3 regions of the Mesorhizobium sp. M0207 genome follow, and region 2 is predicted to be linked to each of the others. Evidence: predicted binding sites of a transcription regulator. Region 2 holds the regulator's gene; each other region holds the start of a gene.

Region 1 (9,600 bases), on a different contig from region 2:
CCGCGATCTTTCCGGCCTCGTCATTGCCGATCTCGCGCCAGCCCATGCGGCGCATAACCGCCTCGCGGCCGATGCGGAAATAGACGACCTGGCCAATCAGCGTGAACACGGTGAGTTTTGTGCGCTCGCTCTCGGCCGGCTCGCCCGTCGCCTGTTCCCAGATCAGGCAGAGCCGGTTATGCGCCGGTTCGAACACGCCGTCATAGATACGGTCGAGCGCCGCGGTAGGATGCGACAGCTCGCGCAGGACGAACTGTACAATCTCGCCGGCTTCCGGCCTTGCCGCGATGAAGGCGACCATCCGCTCCAGTGCGACGGCTAAATGTGCCCGCGCGGCCTCGGTGTCGGCCAATGCCGCGACCGGCGCCTGCAGATTGCCGATCGCCTGGCCGGCAACGGTCTGGATGGTGTCGACGATGTAGTCGGCCGCCGCGTTGCGGAGCCCTTCCTTGCCGCCGAAATGATAGGCGATCGAGCCGATATTGGCCTTGGCCTCCGCCGCGATCTGGCGCGTCGAGGTGCCGTCGAAACCTTGCCGTCCGAACAGTTTCAACGCCGCGCGGACAAGTGCCGCCCGCGTCATATCGGCGGCGGTCTTGGGCGCCTCATGAGGAAGGCCGCTGGCGCTGGGCGATTTGATCATGGCCAACAATTTAATCAATCGAATGATTAAAGTCAAGTGCGGTCAAGCGGCTTGCCAACTCTGGCCGTGCGCGCTTTAGTGCCTGGCCATGGGCAAGGAAATCGAGCGTAAATTCCTGGTCTCAGGTGAGGAATGGCGGGCAATGGTCGAGGCGGACATTCATATCCGTCAATTCTATCTTGTCGCCGAACCCAGCCGTACGGTTCGTGTTCGCATCAGCAACGATGCGGCCGCCAAGCTGACGCTCAAGTTCGGCAGCCAGGCACGCGAGCGCGATGAATTCGAATATCCGGTACCTTTGGCGGAGGCGCAGGAGATGCAGGCCTTTGCCATCGGACATGTCATCGAGAAGACACGCCACCATGTTAAACATCGCGGCTATCGCTACGAAGTCGATGTCTTCGGCGGGACGCTTGCGGGGTTGGTGATCGCCGAGCTCGAGACGCCGGATGATATACAGGACGAAATGCTGCCACATTGGCTCGGCCGTGAAGTCACCGGCGAGCCGAGATTTTACAACGCGTCGCTCGCCCTTGGGGGGATTCCGGAGATCGTCGCATGAGCTTTCGTATCGATCCGCGCATGTCGCTGACCGGAGAGGTCAGGCGCATCCTCGCCGAGGAGATCGGCAAGGTGATCGACCATCTGAACGCGGCGCGTGACAGGCCCGAACCGGGGCTGCACAAATGCCGCAAACGGCTGAAGAACGTCCGCGCCTTGCTGCGCCTTGTCCGTTCCGGAGACGAAACATTCTGCGTGACGGAGAATCAGTGCTACCGCCAGGTGGCGGCCCTGCTTGCCGGCCCGCGCGAGGCGACCGCGCTGGTCGAAACAATCGACCGGCTGGCGGCAAGCTTTCCCGAGCAAAGTGCCGGCGATGGCCTCGGTGCCGTCCGTGACAGGCTCGTCGCGCGCCAGCATGAACTGCATGGCGGAGGAGGCCTCGATGCTGCGATAGGCGCGGCGATTTCCGCTTGCGAGGAAGGTGTCGCCCGGATCGACAAGCTCGCTCTGCCCGACAAGCCGGAGCAGGCTGCCGACGTGCTCGCCGAAGGCGCGCGCACCACTTTGCGCCGTGCCAGGAAAGCGCTGGACAAGGCGGCTTCGCGCGGCGAAGCCGATGACTTTCACGACCTGCGCAAGGCGGCCAAGACGCATGGCATGCACCTGTCGCTGCTCGGCCGGCTGTGGCCGACGCCGATCAAAACGCGGCGCAGGGCCGTCGACGAATTGGGCGAGCGGCTCGGCGAGCTGCACGATGTGTTCGTCATGCGCGCGCTTCTCGATGCCGAGGACCAGCCACTCGGTCCTGCTGAAGAGACGCGGTTGCTTGCCAAGCTGCTGAAGCGTTCGGAAAAGAGCTTGAAAAAGACCTGCCTCGCCGAGGCGGCCGAGCTTTTCGGCGACAGCCCGAAGCGCTCGACGAGGAAGTTCGCCCGTAAGGCGCGCGAAGATCTCACAGTTGCGCACGAAGACGCCGGCACGCCTGGCGTGGGCTGATCATGGTCTAACTTGCCGCCCTGTGGTAATCGCCGTCTGGCATGACCGAGCCCGGCGACACGCTTCTGGACCGACTTGGCCGCTGGCTTGCCGGCCGGCTGCAGGAGGAATCGTCCGGCTACGAGCCTTACACGCCGTCGGACGCCGAAACGTTGCGCCGAACGCTCGAGCCCGGCGACATCCTGCTCATCGAAGGCAACCAGAAGATCTCGGCGGCGATCAAATACCTCACCCAGTCGACCTGGTCGCATGCCGCCTTCTATATCGGCGATGCATTACCGGAGTCGGAGGACGGATCGGAGCGGCGGCGCCTGATCGAGGTCACGCTCGGCGATGGCTGCATCGCCGTGCCGCTGTCGCGCTATCGCAGCTACAACACCCGCATCTGCCGGGCGAGTGGCCTGGCTCCGGACGATCGCGAAGCGGTCGTCGCGTTCATGATCGGCAGGCTCGGTCTCAGATACGATCTCAGGAACATATTCGACATGCTGCGCTACTTCTTGCCGACGCCGCCGGTGCCGGTGCGCTGGCGCCGCCGCATGCTGGCTTTCGGTTCCGGCGACCCGACGCGCGCCATCTGCTCGTCGCTGATCGCCGAGGCGTATGGCCTGATCCGCTACCCGATCCTGCCGGAGATTACCCGGGCGCCTGGCCGTGCCTCGGCCCAGTCGAGCTATTCGCGCAGGGAAATCCTGCACATCCGCCATCACTCGCTCTACACGCCGCGCGATTTCGACCTGTCGCCCTATTTCCGTATTGTCAAGCCGACGCTGGAATACGGCTTCGACTACCGGCAGATGGTCTGGGATGACAAGGTAGCGACCAAGACTGCCGAATAGCCGCTCGATCTTGTGTTTGAGCAGGGGCCCTTTGAGAACCGGTTTGCGGCCGATACTCAGGGGTAAGAAGCTCAGTCAGACTGGCTGCCGCCAACAGCCCGGACTCGGTCGTTCTGCATTTTGACCTAGGCCGGCAGACGTCGTCCGTTTGCGGCAGCCGCAACTCGATCGTCGGTCCGTGCGCCTGCGTCGCGCGGATGCGGCCCGATCGGCATGATCACCGGGAACGGCGTTGCGCCGAACGCAAACGTCCATTTGTAGCCGACCAGTCGGTCTTCAGGCGTCGTGTGCTGGTCGTGATGAGCAAGCAATTTGGCGCGCTCCGCCAATTCCTCCGCCTCGCGCCTGACCATTTCCGCCGTTTCCGGCCGCATCCGCCTGGAGAAGCTGACGAACGTCGACTCGCGCTCAAGATGGGTGATGGCCCAGCCGATGAAATTCTTGTTGGTCGTCTCGAACAGCGGCCGCAATGGCCCCTCGAAATTCCACTGGATCGGCGCCTCGATCAGCAGCCTTGCCGACAGGCCGCGACCGAGCGCGACCAGGCTGAGTTCCTCGAGCTCGCGCAGATAGAGGAACATCGAAGCCTCGCTCAGCCCTTGTGAGCGCATGATGCCTTCGGGCGTGAATTTCTCGGAAAGCATGACAAAGACGAACAGCAGTGCCGGCCGCCCGGCGAGCTTGCGCTCGATCTCCGGCGCGATCTGGTTGGCGGGTCCTGGTCCTCTGTTCATAGAGCCGAGCACGTTCTCCAACTCTACGCCGGCGGCAGTGCAGATCTCCATCAGCCGGTCGAGCTTGCAGTTGCGCTCGTGGAAGATGCGCTTCACCGTCGGCTCGGAAACACCCATCCGCTCGGCAAGGACGCGATAGGTGATGCCCTTTGCCTTAAGCGTCCGCTTCAGCGCTTCGAAGATCAGGCCGTTCATGGGATGCACCTCTTTTGCACGATTTGGTATCAGCCTTCGGTACTAGTCCTGATAGCTCTTCCCGAAAAGTATCGAAAAGCCTAGCTCTCCGCCAGTCCATTACAGGAGACTAGCCATGAAGAGCCTCTTCACCTCGATGCTTCTCGCCCTGGTCGGCATCGCAGCCGCGCCGGCAGTTCAGGCCGCTGAACTGTGGCGCACCGGCGGCCTCGAGCAGCCTGAATCGGCGCTGTTCGACGCCGCCGGCCAGCGCGTTGTCGTCTCGAACATCGTCGGCAATCCCGGCGAAGCCGACGGCAACGGCTATCTGTCGATCCTGTCGATGGACGGCAAGCTAGTCACGCAACACTGGACCGACGGCATGGACGCGCCCAAGGGCATGGCGATTGTCGGCGGCAAACTCTACGTCGCCGACCTCACCCATGTGCGCGTCGTCGACCTCGCAAGCGGCAAGCTAACATCGACGATCGACGTGCCGAACGCGGTCTTTCTCAACGACGTGACCGCCGACGCGTCCGGCAAGATCTACGTCACGGATATGCTTGCCGATACGATCTATCGCATAGACGGCGACCGGCCCGAACTGTTCGTCAGGGATGCGGCGCTTGCTTCGCCGAATGGCATCTTCGCCGATGGCGGCCGGCTGATCGTCGCTTCCTGGGGCAAGGGCATCAAGCCCGACTTCAGCACCGCGGAGCCGGGCGGCCTGCTCTCGGTCGATCTTGCTACCAAGGCCGTTTCGCCACTGACTGGCGCGGAAAAGTTTGCCAACCTCGATGGCGTCGTTGCCATCGGCGGCAGCATCTACGCCACTGCCTATATGACCGGCACGCTCTACCGCTACAAAGCCGGCGGCACGCCGCAAGCGGTTGCGACGTTCAAGCCGGGCAGCGCCGACATCGGCACCGACGGCAGGTCGACAATCTTCGTGCCGCTGATGAACGAGGGCGAGGTCTCAGCGTTGGGCCTCGACTGAGCCGGCGTTGCCAGTTCAGGCGACGGGCGCGGCTCTCCTCAGCTGCGCCCGCGCATCCGTGATCGAGGCGCATAAGTCACCAGCGGCCGCTTGACGCCGTGGTTGATCAGCATGCGGCGTATCCTGCGCTGAAGCGCCTGATATAATGAAGCGAACGCCGGCGCGGCTCGCCTTGTGGGCCCGCGCCCTCGATGACATTGGCTGCCGTCGAATCGAAGAACGGCACCGCCGAACAATCGAGGATGAAGTTCCTGCGCTGGCGTGGTCGGCGACGTCTTTCTGCACCAAGGATTGATGATCTGCCTCCAAACATGCAGCACTCTTTGCCAGCCGATGCGCTGTCATGCTACAAACCTCGGCATCGTTTGGCGGGACATCCGCTGCGATCCCGATTTCACAGGAACGACCTCAAAAGGATGAGCGGGTGAAGATATTCAAAGCGTTGGCAACCTCGACAGCCTTGCTGTCGATGGTTTTCCTGCTGGCAGGCTGCGGTCATGGCCTGATCAACAGGCTGATTTGAGTCAGGTGCCGTCGGCCCGCCCAAGCCATCGCTGCAGGAACCGTGCCGCAAGCCAGCACAGCATCGCCCAGGCAAAGCCGGCGCACCAGCCGGCCAATACGTCGGACGGCCAGTGGACGCCGAGATAGATGCGGCTGATGCCGACCACCACTGTCGTCAGCACCGCCAGCCCGAGTACATAGATCTTCGTTGTGCGCCCGGGCAAAACCCGCGCCGCCATGCTGCCCAGCGTCAAATACGTCACCGCCGACAGCATGGCGTGGCCGCTCGGAAACGAAAGCGATGCCACATCGGCGAGATGCGAGACCAGATCGGGGCGCGGCCGGTCGATGTCGAATTTCAGCACGCTTGACAGGAGCTGGCCGCCCGCTACCGCGACGAACATGAGAAGCGCCGCGCCTGGCCTGCGGATAAGGAGCAGATAGACGATCATTGCTGCCGTGATCAGCAGCAGTACGCTGGCGCTGCCGAGGCTGGTGATGTCGCGCATCGCCCCTTCCAGCCACGCCGGTCCGATCGGATTGTCGGGCTGGCCGGCTTTGCGGAAGGCAAGCAGGATTTCGGTGTCGAAGGCATGCGGCGTGGTCGCCCGCGCCAGCTCCATCAGCTCCTCGAACCCCCACAGCCCGCCGGCAATGACCAGCCCGGCCAGCAGAACCGGGAACTCCAGCCAGTTGGGCAGTCTGCTTGCAATCTTCTTCATCGGCCCGATCGCAGTTACAGCCTTTGCAGATAGGGCCCGAGCGTGATCAGCGCCACAGCTGCGATGGCAAGCACGATGCCGGTTGCCTGCAAGGCATTGACGCGTTCGCCGAAGAAGACCAGCGCCACCACATTCACCGACACCAGCTGGATCACCGCCGACAGGCTGAACGACACCGACATGCCGAATTCACGGATCAGCCTCAGCATGATCAGATTGCCCAGCGAGTAGAGCGCCAACGTCAGCACGATCTTGCCGAGGCTCGGCGCCAGCCCCCACTGTTTTGCGGCCATCGCCGCCAGCAGGAAGATCACCGTCGAGACGCAGAGCTGCCCAAGTCCCAAGAAACTCACTTTTGTTCCTCCCGATGCGGTCCCTACCGCCTGCCGCAGCTCTTGTTTCCGAAGCGCCGGTCGCGGTCAAGCGGGGCCGATGTTGGATACGAAATCGCAGGTGGCAATTTAGCCGGCATGTCATCAAACTGTGACCTGCCGGTAATACCGGATTGGCAAGGCAACACGCTCCAGCAATCCATCCAGCCAGAGGCAGGCCCTATGACCGAACATCGCACCCCTGACGCCCATTTCCGCACCAGCCTGCTCGAGGAAAACGATGGGCCAGGAGCCAATCCCACCGACAACCGCACCATGGGTGAGATCATCGCCGCGCGGTTCTCGCGCCGCGGCTTCCTCAAGGGTTCGCTTGCCGTCTCGGCCATAGCCGCTACCGTCAGCCCGCTGGCGCTGATCACCGCCGACAACGCCCGCGCCGCCAAAGGCTCCGCCTTCGCTTTCGACGAGCTCGAGGCCGGCATCGACGACAAGCATCACGTCGCACCTGGCTATGACGCCGACGTGCTGCTGCGCTGGGGCGATCCGCTGTTCGCCGATTCGCCGGGATTCGATCCGACAAAACAGTCGGCGGAAGCCCAGGCCAGACAATTCGGCTACAACAACGACTATGTCGGTTATATCCCGATCGACGGCTCGGCCGAGCACGGCCTGCTGGTCGTCAATCACGAATACACCAATCCGCACCTGATGTTTCCGGGTCTCGTCACCATCGTCGATGGCAAAGCCAAGCAGGCGCCCCTCAGCAAGGAGCAAGTCGATGTCGAGATGGCCGCGCATGGCGGCACTATCGTCGAGATACGCAAGGTATCAGGCAAATGGCAGGTCGTTCGCGACGGCAAGCTCAACCGCCGCATCACCTCCAACACCGAGATCGCGCTCTCCGGCCCGGTCGCCGGCCACGACCGCGTCAAGACCAGCGCCGATCCGACCGGCACGAAGGTCATCGGCACCATCAACAATTGCGCCGGCGGCGTCACGCCGTGGGGCACCTATGTCATGGCCGAGGAGAACATCCACGGCTATTTCTCGGGCGAGCTGCCGCAGGGGCATAAGGAAGCCGCCAATTACAAGCGCCTCGGCATTCCCGAAGGTGCCTATGAATGGGCAGCGCATTACGACCGTTTCGACATCGGCAAGGAGCCGAACGAGCCGAACCGCTTCGGCTGGATCGTCGAGGTCGACGTCCAGGATCCGACTTCGGCGCCGAGGAAGCGCACCGCGATGGGGCGCTTCAAGCATGAGGGCGCCGAATCGATCGTCGCCAAGGATGGCCGTGTCGTCTTCTATCTCGGCGACGACGAGCGCTTCGACTATGTCTATAAGTTCGTCACCACAGGCAAGTTCGATCCGGACAACCGCGCCGCCAACATGGATTTGCTCGACGACGGCACCTTGCATGTAGCCAAGTTCGCCGACGACGGTTCGGTCGAATGGCTGCCGATCGCCTTCGGCCAGGGGCCGCTGACGGCGGAGAACGGCTTTGCCGGCGAGGCCGACGTGCTGATCGAGACGCGCCGCGCCGCCGACCTGCTCGGCGCCACCAAGATGGACCGCCCGGAAGACATCCAGCCCAATGCCGCCAACGGCAAGGTCTATGTCATGCTGACCAACAATTCGAAGCGCAAGGCCGACCAGGTCGACGCTGCCAACCCGCGTGCCGAAAATGCCTTTGGCCACATCATCGAGATCGTCGAGGACGGCGGTGATTTCACCGCGACAAAGGGCAGGTGGGAAATCCTGCTGAAATGCGGCGATCCCGCTGTGGCCGACGTCGGCGCCACCTTCTCGACCGCAACCACCGCCAATGGCTGGTTCGGCATGCCGGACAATTGCACGGTAGATTCGGCTGGCCGCCTCTGGGTCGCCACCGACGGCCAAGGCCCGAAAGCCACCGGCCGCACCGACGGTCTGTGGGCTGTCGATACGGAGGGGACGGCACGGGCGACATCAAAGCTGTTCTTCCGCGTGCCGATCGGCGCCGAAATGTGCGGTCCCCTGTTTGCGCCGGACGACCAGACCGCCTTCGTTGCGGTCCAGCATCCGGGCGACGGCGGCGAGGACTGGGAGGCTTTCGGCCGTCCGTCCTACTATGAGGATTTGTCGACGCGCTGGCCCGACTTCAAGCCGGACATGCCGGTGCGCCCGGCGGTCGTTGCCATCACCAGGCAAGGCGGCGGCAAGATCGCGGTCTGACACGCAGCAAGGTCTTGCAGTCTCAAGGAAGGATTTCGGCGGTACGAAATCCTTCCTTCCGATACCGGATGCATCCATGCTGCGCATCATGCGCCGACTAATCATTCGGTGCGCTGAACCACGGCCACATTCATTGTGCTTCGCAACCTGAAGCCGATGGACTCGTATAACGCTATGGCCGCGGCGTTGCTGGCATAGGCGTGGAGATAGGGAACTTCGCCGCGCGCCACTATCCGGTTTGCCACGAATAGGGACAGCAGCTTTCCTAGGCCACCGCCGCGAAATTCCGGATGTGAGCACACCCCGCTGAGTTCGGTATAACCAGGTTGCTTCATGCGCTCGCCGGCCATTGCCGCGAGCCTGCCCTCGATTTTCACACCCCAAAAATCGCCCAGGCTCAAGGCTTCGAGCGTGAATGGGCCAGGCTTGGTGAGCAATGCCAGGGCGAGCATCTCAGCAGCATCGTCTCGGGTCAGACGATGCACGCGCGGGTCGGAGACGATCTGCAATGGCTGCTCGGCGATCATCTGAACCCCGGCTGCGGTCGAAGTCGCGGAAAGCCCCGTGGGCAGAGCAATCGCGTCCGCTTGAAGCAGGATCACACTCTCGCCCGGGGAGACAAGCTTTTCGAGCGCCCGCAGGCTTTCCGGGTCGTCCGCGCCAGTGGCGGCGAAAGGGACGATCGACGGCCGATATCGCATGGCGAGGTTGTCACCCTCCGCGAAGGCCCGATGTCGCGTCTGAAGCCCGCTCCAGATAGGGCGGTCGAGCAGATGTCTCATTGCGCGGCACCCTCAGGCTTATTTACACGACGGTCGAGAGGAGCAGCGGCGAGGCCGTCCTCGATGGCAGCCAGCTGCTCAAGAAGCGGCCCCGAAAAACCTGCGCACAAATCCGCGACCACGTTCTCGATGCAAGGCCAGACGTCGCGCTTTGCGACA
Region 2 (9,600 bases):
TCGGCGGTGCGCCGGGCCGGCCAGCCATCGCGTACTGAGATCGCAGCTACCACCGGCCTCAGTCATTCGACCATATCGGCGATTTCTTCCGACCTGATACGGGAAGGCATCCTCGCCGAGAGCAAGCCAAGTGAGCCCGTTTCGTTGAAACGCGGTCGTCCGCAAGTCGGCCTCGCCCTCAACCCGGAAGCGGCGGCGGTGCTGACCGTGGTGTTGTCGCTGAATTTCCTTTCGGCCGCCATTATCGACTATACGGGACAGGTGGTCGCCGAGGAACAGCGCCGGCTGGACACGCTGACTATGCCGCGCGACGAGCTGATCCGTGAATGCATGGCCATCGTCCGGCGCCGGCTGCAGGATCCAGATCTTGACGTCCGCAGTGTCGCCCGCATCGCCCTGGCGATTCAGGGCATTACCGACTCCCCTGCACGCGCCATGCTGTGGTCGCCGATCACACCGCAGACCGACATCGCCTTTGCCGACATGCTGGAGGACGAATTCGGCATCCCGGCAACGGTGGAGAACGACTGCAACATGATGGCGGTGGCTTTGCGCTGGCGCAATCCGGATCGCTATCGCGATGACTTCATCGCCATCCTGCTTTCGCATGGCATCGGCATGGGGCTGGTGCTGAAGGGCGAACTGTTCACCGGGACGCATTCCTCGGGCGGCGAATTTGGCCACATGATCCATCGTCCGGGCGGCGCGCTCTGCCGTTGCGGGCGGCGCGGCTGCATCGAGGCGTATGCCGGCAACTACGCCATCTGGCGCAACGCCAGGCAGATGAGCGAAGACAGCGAACCGGTCGCCGACGTCAGCGACGCCGACATGCGCGCACTGGCGGCCCGGGCGCGCGAGAAAGATGGGCCGGAACGCGAGGCCTACCGCAAGGCCGGCGAAGCGCTGGGTTTCGGTCTCGGCTCGCTGTTCGCGCTGATCGATCCGGCACCGGTCGCGATGGTCGGCGCCAGTGCCGCCGCCTTCGATCTGATCGAGCCGGCCTTGCGGAAGGCAATCGCCCAGACCGCCGGCGGCCAGCATTCAGGCTCGATCTCCTTCGATACAGAGCCGAACGAATTGCCTCTGATCCGCGAAGGCTGCGCGATGCGGGCGTTAAGCTTCGTCGACCAGGAGATTTTCGCGCCGGGCGCGCAAATGAGGCCCAGCGTCAGAAAGAACGTAGCCTGACCAGGCGGGTCAATCTTCCCTGATCGCATAGCCGGCGCCGCGGATGGTGCGGATGACATCCGGCATCCGGCCGTTGTTGACGGCTTTGCGCAGCCGCCCGACATGCACGTCGACGGTGCGTTCGTCGATGTAGATTGTCTCCCCCCAGACATTATCGAGTAACTGGCTGCGCGAGAAGACACGGCCCGGATGCCGCATCATGAACTCGAGCAGCCGGAATTCGGTCGGCCCGAGCCTGATTTCGCTCTTCTTGCGATAGACCCTGTGCGATTCGCGATCGAGCACGATGTCGCCGACCTTCAGCACGCTGGACAGCACTTCCGGCTTGGCGCGCCGCAGCAGCGCCTTGACCCTGGCCATGAATTCCGGTGTCGAAAACGGCTTGACCAGATAGTCGTCGGCGCCGGTCGAAAGACCGCGCACCCGGTCGCTCTCCTCGCCGCGCGCGGTCAGCATGATGATCGGCAGCCGCTCGGTTTCGGGGCGCACCCGCAACCGACGACAGAGCTCGATGCCGGAAACCGCTGGTATCATCCAGTCGAGCACCAAAAGGTCGGGCACATTCTCCTGCAAACGGATCTCGGCTTCGTCGCCGCGTGTCACCACCTCGACCTGGTAGCCTTCGGATTCGAGATTGTAGCGGAGCAGCACACCCAACGGCTCCTCGTCCTCCACCACCATTATGCGTGGTGCGATCATCGGCTGGGCACCCCCATCATGTCACCGGTGCGGACATTGTCGTTTCGTCCTGCTTCGGACGATTGACCGGCAATTGCTCGCCGGTCAGCACATAATACGCATTTTCGGCGATGTTGGTGACATGGTCGCCGATCCGCTCCAGATTCTTGGCGCAGAACAGCAGGTGCGTGCAAGCGGTGATGTTGCGCGGATCTTCCATCATGTAGGTCAACAGCTCGCGGAACACGGACGTGTATTTAACGTCGATGCGCTCGTCGGCGGCACGAAGCTTGGCCAACGCGGCCGCATCGCCTGCAGCATATTCCTCGATGACACCCTGCACCTGGATGAGAACCAGCTGCGCCATCGCGTCGATGGAATGCGACAGGTCCCGCGGCGTGGCGCTGAGGCCGACCGCACTCACGCGCTTGGCGATATTCTTGGCAAGGTCGCCGATGCGTTCGAGGTCGCCCGCCATGCGGATCGCTCCGACCACATGGCGAAGATCGTGGGCCATCGGCTGGCGTTTGGCGATCAGGGTGATGGCGCGGTCGTCCAGTTCGCGTTGACGCGCATCCATGATGGCGTCGTCGGAAACGACGCGTTGCGCCAGCACGTTGTCGGAATTCAACAGCGCCTTGGTCGCCCCGCCGACCATCGAACCGGCGAGGTCGGCCATGTCGCGGATCAGCTTGCTGATCTGCTCGAGATCCTCGTCGAAAGAAGCGACTGTGTGTTCGCCCATGGTCCTGTCCTCATATGCATGATCGGAACGGCTCAGCCGAAGCGGCCAGTGATGTAGTCCTGCGTGCGCTTCTCGCGGGGCGACGTGAATATCTTCTCGGTCCGGTCGAACTCGACCAGTTCACCCAGATACATGAACGCCGTCTGGCGCGACACGCGCGCCGCCTGCTGCATGTTGTGGGTGACGATGACGATCGTGTAGTCGGCTTGCAATTCGTCGATCAGTTCCTCGATCTTGGCAGTCGACAGCGGGTCGAGCGCCGAAGCCGGTTCGTCGAGCAGAATGACTTCCGGCTTCACCGCCACGGTGCGGGCGATACAGAGCCGCTGCTGCTGGCCGCCGGACAGGCTCAAGCCACTGGCGTTGAGCTTGTCCTTGACCTCGCTCCACAGCGCGGCGCGCTTCAACGCCTGTTCGACGCGGCCGTCCATCTCGGACTTGCCGAGGTTCTCGTAGAGCCTGACGCCGAAGGCGATGTTCTCGTAGATCGACATCGGGAACGGCGTCGGCTTCTGGAACACCATGCCGATCTTGGTCCTGAGGAGGTTGAGATCCTGCGACCGGTCGAGAATGTTCTTGCCGTCGAGCAGCACCTGGCCCTCGGCCGTCTGTTTTGGGTAGAGCTCATAGATGCGGTTGAACACACGCAGCAGCGTCGATTTCCCGCAGCCCGAAGGGCCGATGAAGGCCGTGACGCTGCGCTCGGGCAGCGACAGGCTGATGTCCTTCAGCGCCTTGCTCTGGCCGTAGTAGAAGTTGAGGTTCTTGACCTCGATCTTCGTCTTCTCGGCGACCGTTTCGGCCATCGTCATGTCTGGGGACAACATCTGTGTCATCTGTCCTCTCTGCGTCCGGTAAGGCTGCGGGCGAGGATGCTCAAGCCCAGAACCGTCAGGGTGATTATGAGTGCGCCGGTCCACGCCAGTTGCTGCCATTCCTCGTAAGGGCTGAGAGCGAACTGGAAGATGGTCACCGGCAGGCTGGCCATCGGCGCGTTGATATTGCTGCTCCAGAACTGGTTGTTGAGCGCGGTGAAGAGCAGCGGCGCCGTCTCGCCGGAAATGCGTGCTATCGCCAGCAATATGCCGGTGACGATGCCGGACAATGCGGTGCGGTAGGCGACCGAACGGATCACCACCCAGCGTGGCGCGCCGATCGCGGCACCGGCTTCACGCAACGCGTTCGGCACCAGGTTGAGCATGTCTTCAGTGGTGCGCACGACCACCGGAATGACCAGGATGGCAAGCGCAACGGCGCCGGCAATGGCCGAGAAATGTCCCATTGGCCGCACCATCAGCTCATAGACAAACAAGCCTATGATGATCGACGGCGCCGACAACAGGATGTCGTTGATGAAGCGGACGACGGTGGTGATGCGCGAAAAGCGTCCATACTCGGCCATGTAGGTTCCCGCCAGCACGCCGATCGGCGTGCCGACGACAACGGCGATGATCGTCATCAGCAGGCTGCCCGTGATGGCATTGAGCAAGCCGCCGGCCTCGCCCGGTGGTGGCGTCATCTCGGTGAAGACCGCGAGCGAAAGCCCGGCTGTGCCCTTATACACCAACGCGCCGAGAATGAGCGCCAGCCAGGCAAGCCCGATGCCGGCGGCGACGACGCAAAGCGCCATCATCACCGAATTCCTGGCTTTGCGGCGGCTGTGGAGCGATGAGGATGTCGACATCGGTCAGGCTCCCGTACGGGCGTCGATCCGCATCAGCATATAGCGGGCGGCGGCGAGGATCAGGAAGGTGATGACGAAGAGGATCAGGCCGAGCGAAACCAGCGAGGAGGTGTAGAGGTCGCCGTCGGCCTCGGTGAATTCATTGGCGATGGTCGCCGAGATCGTCGTGCCCGGCGCGAACAGGGAGGCACTGATGCGATGTGCGTTGCCGATGACGAAAGTCACCGCCATGGTTTCGCCGAGTGCCCGGCCGAGGCCAAGCATGACGCCGCCCATGATACCGATGCGGGTATAGGGAATGACCACGCGCCGGGTCACTTCCCAGGTCGTGCAACCGATGCCATAGGCCGATTCCTTCAGCACCGCCGGCACCGTATCGAAGACGTCCTTGGTGATCGAGGTGATGAAGGGCAGCACCATGATGGCGAGGATCAGCGCCGAGGTCAGAAGGCCGATGCCGTAAGGAGGGCCGGCGAAAAGGCTGGATAGTCCCGGCACGCCGTGGAAGATGTTGATGATGAAGGGCTGTATCGTCGTCTGCAGGAACGGCGCGAACACGAACAGGCCCCAGATGCCGTAGATGATCGAAGGAATGCCGGCCAACAGCTCGACCGCTATGCCGATCGGGCGCCTGAGCGGGCGCGGGCAGAGCTCGGTGAGAAAGATTGCAATGCCGATGCCGATCGGAACCGCGATCAGGATGGCAATGGCCGCCGTCACCAGGGTGCCGTAGATCGGCGCCAGTGCGCCAAATTTTTCCGTAACGGGATTCCAGCTCTCAGTCGTCAGGAAAGAAAAACCGAACGACGACAGCGCCTGCCATGAGCCGGCAAACAGCGAGATCGCGACACCGCCGAGGATGACCAGCACAAGGATTGCGGAAGCGCGGGTGAGTCCGCGAAATATGGCATCTGTGAGCGCGAAGCGCCGCACCGTAGCTTCCCTGGCCCGGGCTGCTGCAGATGATGGCATGGCATCGGAAGCGATGGTCATTGGGTCCTCGCGATTAAAGGCAACAGGGAGGGCGCCATCGACGCCCTCCCTGGAGGAGATTACATAGCCGAGTAGAGCGGCTTGCCGTCGTCGCCGACGACTTCCTTGGCCCACATGGCCTTGACGCTCTCAACCACCTTGTCGGGCATCGGAACGTAGTCCAGCTCGCCGGCCATCTCGTCGCCCTTGTCGTATGCCCAGGCGAAGAATTTGAGCGCTTCGCCGGTGGTCGCGGCATCATCCGGCTTCTTGTAGAGCAGGATCCACGTTGCCGCCGTCATCGGCCAGGACTCGGCGCCCGGCTCGTTGGCGAGGATGACGCCGTAGCCCGGCTGCGAGCTCCAGTCGGCATTGGCCGCTGCCGCCGAGAATGCCGCCGCGGTGGGCTCGACCTTCTTGCCGTCCTTGTTGATCATATCGGTGTGGATGAGCTTGTTCTGCTTGGCGTAGGCATATTCGACATAACCGATCGCGCCGCCGGTCTGGGAGACATTGTTGGCAACGCCCTCATTGCCCTTGGCGCCGATGCCGACCGGCCATTCCACGGCCTTGTCGACGCCGACCTTTTCTTTCCAGTCCGCGCTGACGTCGCCGAGGTAATAGGTGAAGTTGAAGGTCGTGCCCGATCCATCGGAACGGTGAACGACCGCGATCGCCTGCGAAGGCAGCTTGACGTCGGGATTGAGCTTCTTGATCGCTTCGTCATCCCAGCTCGTGATCTTGCCGAGGAAGATGTCGGCCAGCGTCGGGCCGTCGAGAACCAACTCGCCCGGCTTGATGCCTTCGAGATTGACGACGGGAACGATGCCGCCCATCACCATCGGGAACTGAGCCAGTCCGGACGCTTCAAGCTCGTCGCCCTTGAGCGGCGCATCCGAAGCGCCGAAGGTAACGGTCTTGGCCTTGATCTGCTTGATGCCGCCGCCGGAACCGATCGACTGGTAGTTAAGGCCAACGCCGGTGTCTTTCTTGTAGGTGTCGGCCCACTTCGCATAGATCGGGTAGGGGAAGGTGGCGCCGGCGCCGGAGATGTCCGCGGCGAGCGCGGCGGACAGGGTGAGGGTGGTCGTCGCCGCAGCCATTGCAATCGCAACGGCCGCCGAGCGGATGAAATGTCTCATGTGGCCTGCTCCTGTTCGGAATATGGTCTCTCGGCGCCATTCCTCCGGCGCCCGCTGAGGCCAATAGCCCCCGATTATTACAGTCGCATGACAGTTTCATGTCGCTCCGGTAACGACGTCCAGCCGGGTTAAGAAGGAGCGGCCGCGGGCTTTTGTCGGCATGGGCCGCGGTTTGCCGCTGGAATCAGCAGCTTGCGTGAATTCCGGCCGGCATCGTCTGCTCGGCGATCGCAGCCACCGGCTTTAAAAGAAAAAAGCCGGACGGGAGCGCGTTGCATGCAGCCAGAACGTGTCATGGCCGCGCCATCGCCGAAACAGGTCCGTTGGGGTAAATCTGACCCTGTTTCTTGCCGGCGGTCGCTGCTCCCGCCCGTAACTGGAGGAGCGGAACTTCGAATATCCCATTGTCGCCACTGAGCGCGGCTTTGGTATGGTGCGATCGCACCATGGCCTTACGCTGGAAGCGTTGACGAATCGCAAGGTTCTAACTCGCGCCGGACCTCCATCCGCGCCCGACCCGGCGCTCGATCTTCGAGCAACGCCTTCCACTGGAAGTGCGACGACTTCTACTTCACGGTATCTACTCCCTTCGCCCTATTCCGCCGGTTGTCGGTTAGGCCGAAGCAGCGTTATAAGCTTGCAGGGGTATTGCTGATGTCTCGACGGGTTCTGCCTGTCTTCCTGTGCCTGGCGCTGCCTCTGGGAAGCGGCTGCGCGCGCAGCTATGACGGCACCGTCATCATTCCCAAGCCGCTCGATGTTCGCCGTTTCTGGGACAGGCCTTCGCCGCAGGCGCAAGCCGAACAGTCGCAACTGGAGACCGACGTCTTTCCAGTGGCGCCGCAAACGCCGAAAAGGCCGGCGGTGCGCAGGAGCGCGGCTTCCGTTGCAACGCCTCGGAGGAGGGTCACCAACAACCCGCCCATGCTGTCGCCGGAGTCGACGAAGCCGCTAACTTGCAAGAATGTCAGCGAGCCCGGTAAACGGGCCCGCATGGTCTGCGAATAACCAGCCGACGTCGGTCGATGCGCACGGCTCCAGGCCTTGAAGCGGCTATCCGGCCAGCCGTCTCGGAACATCGCCCGCCCTGGTCAGTCCGCCGGGAAAAAGGCCGGCCCGACCACTCTCACCGGCCGCGCGCCGATCGCTTTCTCGATCGACTGATGCTGGGCAGTCCCTGGCACCTCGAAAACCGACGTTTTTGCCCCTGCGAGAGCCGCACCGGCAGTTTCGATCCCGGATTCAGGAATTTCCGCGACGACGCCAAGATCCGGCTTTGCGGTCGGCAACGGAATGATGGCGTTGCTCATGTTGGCCGGTGTCACGGTTCGTGCCCTGAGTTCGGCAACGCGCTGGTAATAGCGCTTGACGTCACAGGCCTTGAAGTTCGCGTCGTCGCGGTACCGGAACGCGGCAGGTAGCTCCACATAGGGTTTTCCCGACTCGAGCGCGACCATCTCCTCGGTCTCGCGAGTGGCGTCGCTCAGCGTATAGAGGTCGACGCCGGCATCGTCGCAGATGTAGCGACACTGATCGACCGTTTCCTTCAGATCGTCGCTCTTGGCGAACTGCGATTTTGGCGCGGGGAAGAAATATCCGTCCGACAAGCGAACGCAAAACAGCATCCGATTGCCGCCAATTGTTGTGCCTGCGGACTGGGCCTTGGGTGCCGGGCGTTGCTGCGCCGGCTGTTTCTTGGCAGCGGGGGCGGCGCAGCCCAGCGCGACAAACCTGGCCTTCAGTCCGGACGTGTCCCTGCTCAAATTCGACAGTCTGGCGATCTGCCGTTGCACCTCCGCCTTGCTGCTGACCAGGTCGGCGCAGGGATTGAAGAAGAAGCCGGCGGTTTTCGCTGCGCATCTGCGTTGTCTCTCAAGCTTTTGAATCGCGGCGAGTTGCCGGCGCAGTTGGGCAAGCTCGGGGCTGGTCCCGCCGCTGCGCCCCGCCGAAAGCAATTGGCTCCTGATGGCACCGCAGCTATCCGCGTAGGAGAAGGATGTGCCGAGCGCAACGGCTATTGCCGACACCAGCATCAGAATCGTGAGGGGCCAGAAGCGTGTCATTGGAACGACCATTATCCTTGTTGCACCGAGAACAGGATTTCTTTGTCGACTATTGATAAGTACTAGCTAAATCAGTTTTTCCTAATTGAAGTAGATCAAACCGCCACCAGAGACTTTAGCTCTAGTGTATTAGATCTACTCGTGTAAATTCAATATTACATTTTTATTTCAAGATTGAGACGAACCGGCAGCAACGCCGGCGGACGCCCGCCACGGCGAAGTTTGATGCGCGCGGCGGGTTCGGCATCGCGATCAATCCGGCGTTACCGGCCGGCCGTCGCTGAAACCTTAGCCCTGGGATCGGCGTTGAGCGGCCAAAGGAGGAGACCGCAAATGTCGATCCACTTCACTGTCGCGGACCTGACCAGGAATCTGTTCCATTCACTTTGGTTGGACCATGAACGCGCACCGAGGCCACTCGACCACGAGCAGAGGCTTTTGCTGGAGTGCTATCTCGCCGGCCAGATACCGGAATCGGCTTGGAGCGACTATGTCTTCGAGGTGCCGGAACTGGCGCGACATGTCGAGGCGAGACGAAGGCGCCACTAAAGCGCATCGCGGTCGACCGGGCGTCATGCGACGCGCTTAGGTTCTTGTCTAATGCATGTCGTTGTCGCAAAACCGCTGCACGCTTTTGCGCGACATGCATTAGGTCCCGAAAAGTGGAATCCGGTTGTCGGAAAAGATCAAGGCGAAGCCTTCACTCGCGGTGCAGCCTGTTCTTGTTTGGGCGAGTTGAATTGCAGAGTGAACACCTTGCCCGGGATGCCTTCAGCCAGCGCCGGTGAAAAGCTCAACGGCAGGCAATGGTCCACGGCCGCGACCGCCGCGTCGACAAAAGCTTGGCGCGTCTTCTCCTCGCCGGCGACGCGGATGGCGGTCGGCTTGGGCCGGCCGATCAGCGTGCCATCGCGCCTGAAGCTGAAGCTCAGGGTGACGGTGGAATTCCCGGCATTCGCCGGAGGGGTCCAGCACGCCTGGATGGCAGCCCCGACCTCCGGCATGGTGTTGAGCGTCGCTGCATTCGATTGACCGGCTGCACCCGCCAGCATGGCGCCTGCAATCACCATCATTCCAGCAATGCTTTTCATGACAGGGCCTCTGTCCTTGAACCGCCATCGAGGACGG
Region 3 (9,600 bases), on a different contig from region 2:
AAATACCTAGTCGAAACCGGTCTTGCCTTTCAGGAACGGCTCGACCTGCTTCCGTTCCTGGCGCTGTACCGCACCTACAACACCGGCATCGCGTTCTCGCTGTTTTCGTCCTTCGGCGACACCGGCCTGGTGGTCGTCGCGGTTCTGGTGGTCGCTTTCGTGCTCTATCTTGCGGCCCGCACGCCGCCCGGCCACCTGCTTGCCCGCATCGGCTTCGCACTGATCGTCGGCGGCGCGCTCGGCAACCTGATTGATCGCGCAATCTACGGTCATGTCATCGACTATGTCCTGTTCCATACGCCGGTCTGGTCCTTCGCGATCTTCAACCTCGCCGACGCCTTCATTTCGGTTGGTGCGGTGCTGGTCGTCTTCGACGAACTCATTGGCTGGCGGCGCGGAGCGTCGAGCGATTGACCTCACTCGCCTGGCGCCACACATTCTGATCTGCAAGCCCGAGGAGAAAAAATGCCCGAAACCTTCAAAGCCATCCTCGTTTCGCGTGACGCCGAGAAAAACCAGTCGGTCGCGGTGACCGAGCTTACCGAGGCAGACCTGATGGAGGGCGACGTCACCGTCGCGGTCGAGGCGACGACGGTGAACTACAAGGACGGTCTTGCAATTACCGGCAAGGCGCCGGTGATCCGCCGCTGGCCGCTGGTGCCGGGCATCGATTTCGCCGGCACCGTCATCTCGTCTTCCAATCCTGACTGGCGCAAGGGTGACAAGGTCATATTGAACGGCTGGGGCGTCGGCGAGACGCATTTCGGCGCCTTTGCAGGGCGCGCCCGCGTCAAGGGCGACTGGCTGGTGCCGTTGCCGGACGGCATGAGCCCGCATGATGCGATGGCGGTCGGCACCGCCGGCTACACCGCCATGCTTTGCGTCATCGCGCTGGAGCGCCACGGCATCGTGCCCGATCGCGGCCCGGTGGCGGTGACCGGCGCTGCCGGTGGCGTCGGCTCGGTCGCGGTCTCGATCCTGTCCAGCCTCGGCTATCACGTCATCGCCTCGACCGGCCGTGCTGCCGAAAGCCCCTATCTGATCGACCTCGGCGCCGCGGAAGTGATTTCACGCGACGAGCTTGCCCAGCCCGCAAAACCACTCGCCAAGGAACGCTGGGCCGGCGGCGTCGATGCGGTCGGCAGCCACACGCTGGCCAACGTTCTATCGATGACCTCCTATGGCGGCGCCGTTGCCGCTTGCGGCCTCGCCGGCGGCATGGACCTGCCGGCAAGCGTCGCGCCCTTCATCCTGCGCGGCGTCTCGCTGCTCGGCATCGATTCGGTGATGGCGCCGAAGGCGGTCCGCCTCGAGGCCTGGCGCCGTATCGGCGCCGATCTCGACCACGCAAAGCTTGCCAGCCTTTCGACGAGCATCGGCTTCGACGGCATCATCGGCGCCGCGCATGACATCGTCGAGGGTAAGATCCGCGGCCGCGTGGTGGTGGATATGTGAGCCCCCAAGGGAAAAAAAGAGCGCGACCGGTAAAATTCGAGCGATCAACCACAACCTTCGATAAGCTCTGTCTGGCAGGATTTCCGTATGATTGCGGAACCCGGCATCAGAGAGGCGGAACCAGCCGAACGGGCCGACGGGACGGCCCCCGCGGCGCCAGGACGGCAGCTTGTCGCCGCGCCACCGCTGGCGCCGGAACTGCCGGCCTCCAACCGCGAAGGCCTGCCCTTCCTGACGCTCGTCGCCATTGTCGTGCTGGCAGGCTTTTCGCATCTGACCGGGGCGCCGATCTTCATCACTATCGGCCTTTTGGCGACAGCCATCGCCGGGCTCGCCATGCATCTGCGCAACAGGCGCACCGAGCGCCGCGCGGTGGCCCTGCTCGATGCCACGACCGCCCGCAGCCGCGCCGAAATAGAGACGCTGGCCGACCGCATGTGGGAGATGCAGGAGAGCGAGGAGCGCTTTCGCGGGCTGATCGATGCACTCGGCGATCTCGTCGTCCATCGCGACCGCGACGGCCACATTGTCTACGCCAACAAGGTTTTCGCCGACCTTGTCGAAACCGACCAGCGCGACCTTGCCGGCAAGACCCTGGCCGAACTAGGCATCGATGTCGGCATCGTCCCCGACGCCGCGTTTTCCGACCATGAATGCCTGAGTTCCACCGACGTCGCCATTCGCACGCCGGACGGCCCACGCTGGTTCTCTTGGATCGAGCTGTCGGTGCGCGACAAGGACAGCGGCGCCGTTTCGCATCGCGCCATCGCCCGCGACATCACCGCTCGCAAGCGCGCCGAATCCTCGCTGATCACCGCCCGCGAGCGGGCCGAATATGCGAGCCAGGCCAAATCGCGCTTCCTCGCCACCGTCAGCCACGAGATCCGCACGCCGATGAACGGCATCATGGGCATGGCCCGGCTTCTCGCCGACACCAGCCTTTCGCCCGAGCAGCGGACCTATGTCGGCGCCATCTCGACCTCGGCCAGCGCGCTGCTGGCGCTGATCGAGGACCTGCTCGACTACTCCAAGATCGAGGCCGGCCGCTTCGATCCCGAACCGCAGCCGATGTCGGTGCGCGAGATCGCCGACAATGTCATCGAGCTTTTGGCGGCGCGGGCTTTTGCCAAGGATATCGGCCTCGGCTGTCATGTCGAACCCGACGTGCCGCAGCTGATCACCGCCGACCCCGGCAGGGTCAGGCAGGTGCTGCTCAATCTCATCGGCAACGCCGTCAAGTTCACCGACAGCGGCGGCGTCCTGGCAAGCATCGCCCGCGTCCGCACCGAAACCACCGACCGCATCCGCTTCACCATCACCGACACCGGCCCCGGTCTGCGCGAGGAGGACATGGAGCGCATATTCGAGGACTTCGAACAGGCTGACGGCACCTCGACCCGTGCGCATGGCGGTGCCGGCCTCGGTCTCGCCATTTCCAAGCGCCTGGTGACCGCCATGGGCGGCACTATCTCTGTGTCAAGCCGGCTTGGCCAGGGGTCCGAATTCGTCTTCGAGATTCCCGCTATTTCCGCCGTCGAGGCGCCGCAGATCCGCCAGGACGCGCTGTCGGGCCGGCATGCCGTGATCGTGTCGAAGAACCTGGTCGAGGCCGAAGCCCTCGCCCGCACCATTCGCGCCAATGGCGGCGCGGTCGATCTGGCCACCGCCGCCGCCCAGGCCACCCCTTTCGCCGAGAGCTGCGACGTGCTGCTGATCGATGCTGCCATGGAGCAAAGCGACGGCAGGCTGCTCAGGCGCCTGCGCCAGAGCGGATTTGCCGATTGCGAGGCAGTGACGCTGATCGCACCGACCGACCGTGGCATGCTTGGCGAGTTCCGTGCCAATGGTTACGCCACGTTCCTTGCGAGGCCGGTGCGCGGTGAGACATTGCTGCGCGTGCTTTTGACCAGCCACGCGCCGGTCGTCGCCGAGCCGCAACTGCAAAGGCGCGGCGCGCAGACGGGCCACGCCATTGGCGCCCGCCAGCAGGGCCTATCGGTGCTGATCGCCGAGGACAACGACATCAACGCCATGCTGGCCCGCGCTACACTGCTGAAGGCCGGGCATCGCGTGAAAGTGGTCGGCAACGGCAAGGCCGCCGTCGAGGCGGTCATCAGCACCGGCCACAAGCACCGTTACGACGTGGTGCTGATGGACTTGCATATGCCTGTCATGGACGGCCTGGACGCCATCGCCGCCATCCGCCGCCATGAGGAGGAGACCGCGGTGCCGCCGGTGCCGATCATGGTGCTGTCGGCCGACAGCCAGGAAAAGACCCGCCACGCCGTGCTCGCTCACGGTGCCAGCGGCTTCGTCACCAAGCCGCTCGACCCCGATGCCCTGGTTCATGCGGTCGAAGGGCAAGCGGCCGCCTGAGGCACAACATCGACGGTTGATAGATTGCCCAGCCGACGAAGTATTGCCCGCAGAGCCGTATCACGGTACTGTCACAATCCTGTTGCACCTACACCGTATCCCCGTGCCAAGAGGGATGGCTCGAAGGAGAATCACTCGTGCATACAGTCATGCCGGAATGTGATGCTCGGCCGAACGCCAGCGGGCCTTTGCTCGTCGGCCGGAACGCCGATGCCGTCATAAAAGGCGCATCGCTCGGCCGCATCGGCAATCTCGAAGTGCGGCTCGCCCGCAACGAGGCCGAGATCGCTGCCGCGCAGGAAGTGCGCTACCGGGTGTTCTACGACGAGCTTGGTGCCAGGAAGGACCTGTTCCAGATGCAGGACCGCCGCGATGCCGATCGCTTCGATCCCCTCTGCGATCATCTGCTGGTCTTCGATACTTCGCTTTCCGGCCCCGAGCATCGCCGCATCGTCGGCACCTACCGCCTGCTGCGGCAGGAGATTGCCGCGGCCGCCGGCGGCTTCTATTCCGAAGGCGAATTCGAACTGACCAAGCTGATCGCGCGGCATCCTGGCCAGCGCTTCCTCGAGCTCGGCCGCTCCTGTGTTCTGCCCGAATACCGCTCGAAGCGCACCATCGAGGCGCTGTGGCAAGGCATCTGGGCCTATATCAATCATTACGGCATTGGCGTGATGACCGGCTGCGCGTCGTTCCACGGCACCGTGCCGGCGGCACATGCAGAGGCGCTGACCTACCTTGCCCACCACTGCCGGACGAATTCATCCTGGGACGTGCGTGCCGTCGCCGGGCGCTATTGTTCGATGGATCTGATGCCGATCGAGGCCGTCAATACCAAGGCGGCGATTGCCGCGATGCCGCCGCTGGTCAAGGGCTATCTGCGCGTCGGCGCGCGCATTGGCGACGGTTGTGTCATCGACCGTGAATTCTCGACGGTCGACGTGTTCGTGGTGATGCCGGTCAAGGAGATCGGTGCCCGCTACGTCAATTATTATGGCGGAGAAGCGCAGCGGTTTGCGGCCTGAATAGGGGAGTAGGCGGAGAGAAGGCAAGGGCCCGAGTAGGCAATTGCTCTACTTTACCCGACGCAGCGCTATTCCCTACTCCCGTACTGCCCTGTTCCCCTACTCCCCTAACTTACGCATCCTTCTCAGCCTGCTCGTTGACCGGCCCCGGCTCCACTGGCGCTTCGCTTGCGACATGCTTGGGGCCGCCCTTGGCGACGCCGACCATGGCCGGCCGCAGCACACGCTCGCCGATCGAATAGCCGGGCTGCACGACTTGCACGACTGTGTTGGCCGGTACGTCGGGATTGGGCACCTCGAACATCGCCTGGTGGAAATTCGGATCGAATTTCTCGCCCTCGGGCTCAAGCTTCTTCACGCCGTGGCGTTCCAGCGCCGACAGCATGGCGCGCTCGGTGATCTCGACGCCGTCGATCAGCGCCTTGAAGCCGGCATCGCCCGACGCCTTGGCCTCCTCCGGGATGGCATCCAGCGCACGGCGCAGATTGTCTGACACCGAAAGCATGTCGCGGGCAAAATTGGCAACCGCATAGGCGCGCGCATCGTGGACGTCGCGGGCGGTACGGCGGCGCAAATTCTCCATGTCGGCCGCGACGCGCAGCGCGCGATCCTTCAGCTCTTCGTTTTCCTTCAGAAGCCGCACAAGCGCTTCATAGTCGCCGTCGACGCCACCTTCCCTTGGCTCCGCGGCAGCCTCGGTCTTCTCGGCTTCATCGGGCGCGCGTTCGTCTTTTGCCTGGTCGCTCATCGCCGTTTCCCGTCATTTTCGAATGGTGTGGATTTGCGCCCGATATCGAGGTTTAGCGGCCAAAAATCAAGGGGCAAGCGATACTGCAGCCGCTGTCGCTGCTTGATGACGGACGGCGCAGACCTCTCGATTTTAATTCAAACTTTACCGTACCCGACGGCTTTGCTTGCCGGGACACTACAATGCGGGAACCATTCCTCCCTTGGAAGAGTTTCGAAGCCGACACAGGATTTTGGATGATGCCCCGCAGGAATGGCGAAAAACGCGACGGGCTCGCCGCCGATATCCGGCGCCAGCTCGGCACCGAGGCGACCAAGCGCTTTCTGCGCACCTTGCCGGCCTTCCGCACGGAGTCCGATATTCCCGACCGTCTGAAGGAATTGCTCGACCGCCTGGACGGCGTGGAAGCCAAGGTGGTCGCAGGCGGGCGCCGTCGGTAGACACCATTGCAGGCCGTGCATCCGGCGACTGCGGCCACCAATTCCTCGCCATCGCGCGACATTTACCCGCAGTAACTTTGCGTGATCTCCGCCTTGCGGCAGCGCGCCGCTCCGCCTATGTTTCATGATGAACATGATTTCCCCCGAAGCTGTGGCAAACAGCAAGCGCGCCTGGTTGAAGATCCTGTCGCGCTATAAAAAGCCCGACAGGCGTCGCAGCGCCGTTGAACTCGCCATCACCCTCATTCCTTTCGCCACGCTGTGGGCACTGTCCTCGGCCGCCTATGCCTATGGCCATTGGTGGGGTCTGGTCCTCATCCTTCCGGCCGCCGGCTTTCTGGTGCGGATCTTCATGATCCAGCACGATTGCGGCCACGGCTCCTTCTTTGCCAACCGCTATGCCGACGACTGGATCGGCCGCGTGCTAGGCGTGCTGACGCTGACGCCCTACGATTGCTGGCGCCGCGCCCACGCCACCCATCACGCCAGCGCCGGCAATCTCGACGAGCGCGGCACCGGCGACATCAAGACACTGACGGTCGCTGAATATCGGCAACTGTCATGGCGGGGCCGGCTCGCCTATCGCCTCTATCGCCATCCGCTGGTGATGTTTGGTCTTGGCCCGATATGGATCTTCATTTTCGAGCAGAGACTGCCCTTGGGCATGATGCGGGGCGGTTTCACCCCCTGGGTGTCGTCGATGTCGACCAATCTCGCCATCGCGGTCATCGCCGCGCTGCTCATCTGGTTCGTTGGCCCCGGCGCGTTCCTGGTCGTGCATTTGCCGATCGTCATCCTCGCCGGATCGGCCGGCATCTGGCTGTTTTATGTCCAGCATCAGTTCGAGGAGACGGAGTGGACAAAGGACTCCGAGTGGGAATTCCAGCACGCTGCCCTGCACGGTTCGTCCTATTACGACCTGCCGCCGGTGCTGAACTGGATCACCGGCAATATCGGCGTCCACCACGTGCACCACCTCTCGGCCAAGGTGCCGTGCTACCGGCTTCCGGAAGTGCTGAGGGACTATCCGGAGTTGCGTGAGATCGGCCGCGTCACACTCCTCGACAGCCTGCGCTGCGTCAAGCTGGCGCTGTGGGACGAGAGCCGCAGCAAGCTGGTATCGTTCCGCGAAGCGCGGATGGCCGTGTAAAGCATACCGCCGCACCTAAAGCGCGTCGCGCTCGACCGGCCTCATGCGACGCGCTTTAGGTTGTTGTTTATGCATGCCGTTATCGCAAAACCGCTGACACTTTTGCGCGACATGCGTTAGGGGTGCGGCGGGCTCCACATTCCGAGCTTAAGCCGCCCGGCGCTGGTCGCGCATCAGGATCTCGCCCTGGTGGATCTCGGTGCCCAGCACTTTCAGGCATTCGCGCATGAAGGCGGCAAGGCCCGGCCAGCCCTTGGCCGACACAAGATTGCCGTCGACATGGGCGCCGGTCGGCGCAACATCGATATAGATGCCGCCGGCCAGCGTGACTTCCGGCTCGCAATATTGCAGCGCCGCGACTTCCCTGCCGCGCACCACGCCGTCGACCGCGATCAGGATCTGCACGCCGTGGCAGATGGTGAAGATCGGTTTTCCCGTCTCATGGAAATGCCGCACCAGCGCCTGCACGCGCTTGTCGATGCGGATATATTCCGGCCCGCGCCCGCCCGCCGCGTAGACGGCATCGTAGTCGGCCGGATTGACCTCGGAAAACGTCTTGTTGAGGATGTAGTCGTGGCCGAGCTTTTCCGTATAGGTCTGGTGGCCCTCGAAGTCGTGCAGCGAGGTCTTCAGGATATCGCCGGCCTTCTTGTCGGGGCAAACGACATGGACGGTGTGGCCCACCGCATGCATGGCCTGTTCAAAGACGAAATCTCGTACTCCTCGCTGAACTCGCCAACGAGAATCAATATCTTCTTGCCAGCCATACCCGGTTCCTCCCTTGTGGCCACATTTATTCGGATCGCGAAATAATGGGCCTATCCTAAGGCGGAGAGGCGCAAAATAAAAGGCTGAATCGGGAATGTGGTCCGACCAGATAGGGCTTCTGGCCCTCTGGAGCGGATCAGCCGGCGCGCACCCGCCGCCAGGAATATTTCGGGCCTTTGGCCTCCGGCTTCACCGCCGGCTGATAGAACAGCGGCAGTCCGCCGGTGCGGCCTTGCTCGAGCCGCTTCAGCAGCACCGGGTGCGATACCTCGAATTCATCGAAGCCGACGCGCAGCATATGCGGCAGCTGATCGATCAGCACCTGCCCGGTGGCGCGCATAGCGCCTGCAAAATGATAACGGCTGCGCAGCAATTCGCCCTTGGAGAACGAGCGGCCGTCATTGAACGCCGGAAACGCCAGCGCCACCAGCGACAGCTGATCGAGCAGGCCTGCGATCTTCTCGAGCTGATCGCCGGGCTGCAGCAGCACACCGATGCGCTCCTTCGCCGACCGCCGCACCTCCGGATCGAGGCCGAGAAACGCCTGCAACGGCAGGATGAAACGGCCATTGCCGACCAGCGCCTCGGCGCTTTCGGCATGAACCCACTCGTCCTCGCGGAACCCATCCGGTGTCCACAGCCGCATGGCGTTTTCGGCTATCAAATCGCTCATCAAGAAAATTCCCAAGTCCAAAGATTCTAAAGTGCAAAACACCTCAGGGTGCGTTGAGATTCAGGTCAGGCCGAGCCGGAACCGAAGGCGCGCGCGAAGCGACCAAACTGCGTGGCTTCCGAGAACCGGAGCGGAGCGTACTTTGGGTACGTGAGCGCCGGAAGCGCAGGAAGCCGCCGTTTGCAGGCCGGCTGAATATCAACGTATCCTAAAGCGAGGCGTCGGTCAGCGACCTTTCCAGCCCCGACAAGTGGATGCCGCATTCGGTCTTGGCGTGCCCGGCCCAGCGGCCGCTGCGCGCATCGTCGCCCGGTTGCACCGGCTGCGTGCATGGGAAACAGCCGATCGACAGATAGCCATAGGCGACCAGCGGGTTCTCACGCAGCGCATGCGCGCGCATGTAGCCGGCCTGGTCCGATGTCGTCCAGTGCGCCAGCGGATTGATGCGGATGCGCGAGCCGACCGCCTCGAACACCGGCAGCGCTGCCCGGGTCGCCGCCTGGAAGCGCTTGCGGCCGGTGAACCAGGCGCGGAACGGCTCGACGCCGCGCGCCAGCGGCTCGACTTTGCGCACGTCGCAGCAGGCGTCGGTGTCGGTCTCGTTCAGATTGCCGGTCGGGTCGATCCTTGCCAGCGCCGCATCGTCGGGCCTGATCACCCGGATATCGCTCAGCCCGAAATCGGCGGCCAGCGCGTCACGATAGCCGAGCGTCTCCTCGAAATGCTTGCCGGTGTCGAGAAAGATCACCGGCAGCGTGCGGTCGATCTCGGCGATCATGTGCAGCAGCACCGCCGAATCCGCGCCGAAGGACGAGACGGCGGCGATTTCGCCGTGAAAGAACTCCCGGGTCGACCGCTCGATGATCTCCAGCGGCTTCAGATGGCCGTAGAGCGCGTCGAGACCCGCCGCTTGGGCGGCGATGCCGGCCTCGACGTCGACGATACGGTCAAGCGGCCTTGGCTTC

The links. Region 2 encodes PhoB, which activates phosphate uptake and scavenging genes when phosphate is short. Its sites were predicted from a motif close to TGTCATNNANCTGTCAT; they were not measured.
Region 1: NKJ15_RS23815 (PhoX family protein) is a predicted target of PhoB. The motif match lies at 6,585-6,601, and genes of this name have one in related genera.
Region 3: olsB (l-ornithine N(alpha)-acyltransferase) is a predicted target of PhoB. The motif match lies at 3,901-3,917, and genes of this name have one in related genera.

Annotation. Positions count from the first base shown of each region.
Region 1 covers NZ_JAMYSQ010000020.1:56,831-66,430, forward strand. Annotated here, with positions in the region: gene NKJ15_RS23770 (CerR family C-terminal domain-containing protein) at 1-643, opposite strand, end outside; gene NKJ15_RS23775 (CYTH domain-containing protein) at 732-1,205, shown strand; gene NKJ15_RS23780 (CHAD domain-containing protein) at 1,202-2,143, shown strand; gene NKJ15_RS23785 (C40 family peptidase) at 2,185-2,982, shown strand; gene NKJ15_RS23790 (helix-turn-helix domain-containing protein) at 3,108-3,911, opposite strand; gene NKJ15_RS23795 (SMP-30/gluconolactonase/LRE family protein) at 4,027-4,887, shown strand; partial or broken gene NKJ15_RS23800 (sodium-independent anion transporter) at 4,903-5,152, opposite strand; gene NKJ15_RS23805 (phosphatase PAP2 family protein) at 5,412-6,113, opposite strand; gene NKJ15_RS23810 (hypothetical protein) at 6,128-6,466, opposite strand; gene NKJ15_RS23815 (PhoX family protein) at 6,668-8,659, shown strand; gene NKJ15_RS23820 (GNAT family N-acetyltransferase) at 8,761-9,441, opposite strand; partial or broken gene NKJ15_RS23825 (MarR family winged helix-turn-helix transcriptional regulator) at 9,438-9,600, opposite strand, start outside.
Region 2 covers NZ_JAMYSQ010000004.1:276,996-286,595, reverse strand. Annotated here, with positions in the region: gene NKJ15_RS09555 (ROK family protein) at 1-1,188, shown strand, start outside; gene phoB (phosphate regulon transcriptional regulator PhoB) at 1,198-1,887, opposite strand; gene phoU (phosphate signaling complex protein PhoU) at 1,904-2,611, opposite strand; gene pstB (phosphate ABC transporter ATP-binding protein PstB) at 2,644-3,447, opposite strand; gene pstA (phosphate ABC transporter permease PstA) at 3,444-4,295, opposite strand; gene pstC (phosphate ABC transporter permease subunit PstC) at 4,299-5,288, opposite strand; gene pstS (phosphate ABC transporter substrate-binding protein PstS) at 5,348-6,409, opposite strand; gene NKJ15_RS09520 (hypothetical protein) at 7,064-7,417, shown strand; gene NKJ15_RS09515 (DUF2865 domain-containing protein) at 7,501-8,472, opposite strand; gene NKJ15_RS09510 (hypothetical protein) at 8,806-9,021, shown strand; gene tolA (cell envelope integrity protein TolA) at 9,159-9,563, opposite strand.
Region 3 covers NZ_JAMYSQ010000002.1:371,171-380,770, forward strand. Annotated here, with positions in the region: gene lspA (signal peptidase II) at 1-414, shown strand, start outside; gene acuI (acrylyl-CoA reductase (NADPH)) at 466-1,455, shown strand; gene NKJ15_RS05620 (PAS domain-containing hybrid sensor histidine kinase/response regulator) at 1,543-3,831, shown strand; gene olsB (l-ornithine N(alpha)-acyltransferase) at 3,981-4,856, shown strand; gene grpE (nucleotide exchange factor GrpE) at 4,969-5,604, opposite strand; gene NKJ15_RS05635 (hypothetical protein) at 5,841-6,044, shown strand; gene NKJ15_RS05640 (fatty acid desaturase) at 6,172-7,194, shown strand; partial or broken gene NKJ15_RS05645 (DJ-1/PfpI family protein) at 7,342-7,961, opposite strand; gene NKJ15_RS05650 (DUF934 domain-containing protein) at 8,099-8,635, opposite strand; gene NKJ15_RS05655 (phosphoadenylyl-sulfate reductase) at 8,844-9,600, opposite strand, start outside; gene NKJ15_RS05660 (nitrite/sulfite reductase) at 9,583-9,600, opposite strand, start outside.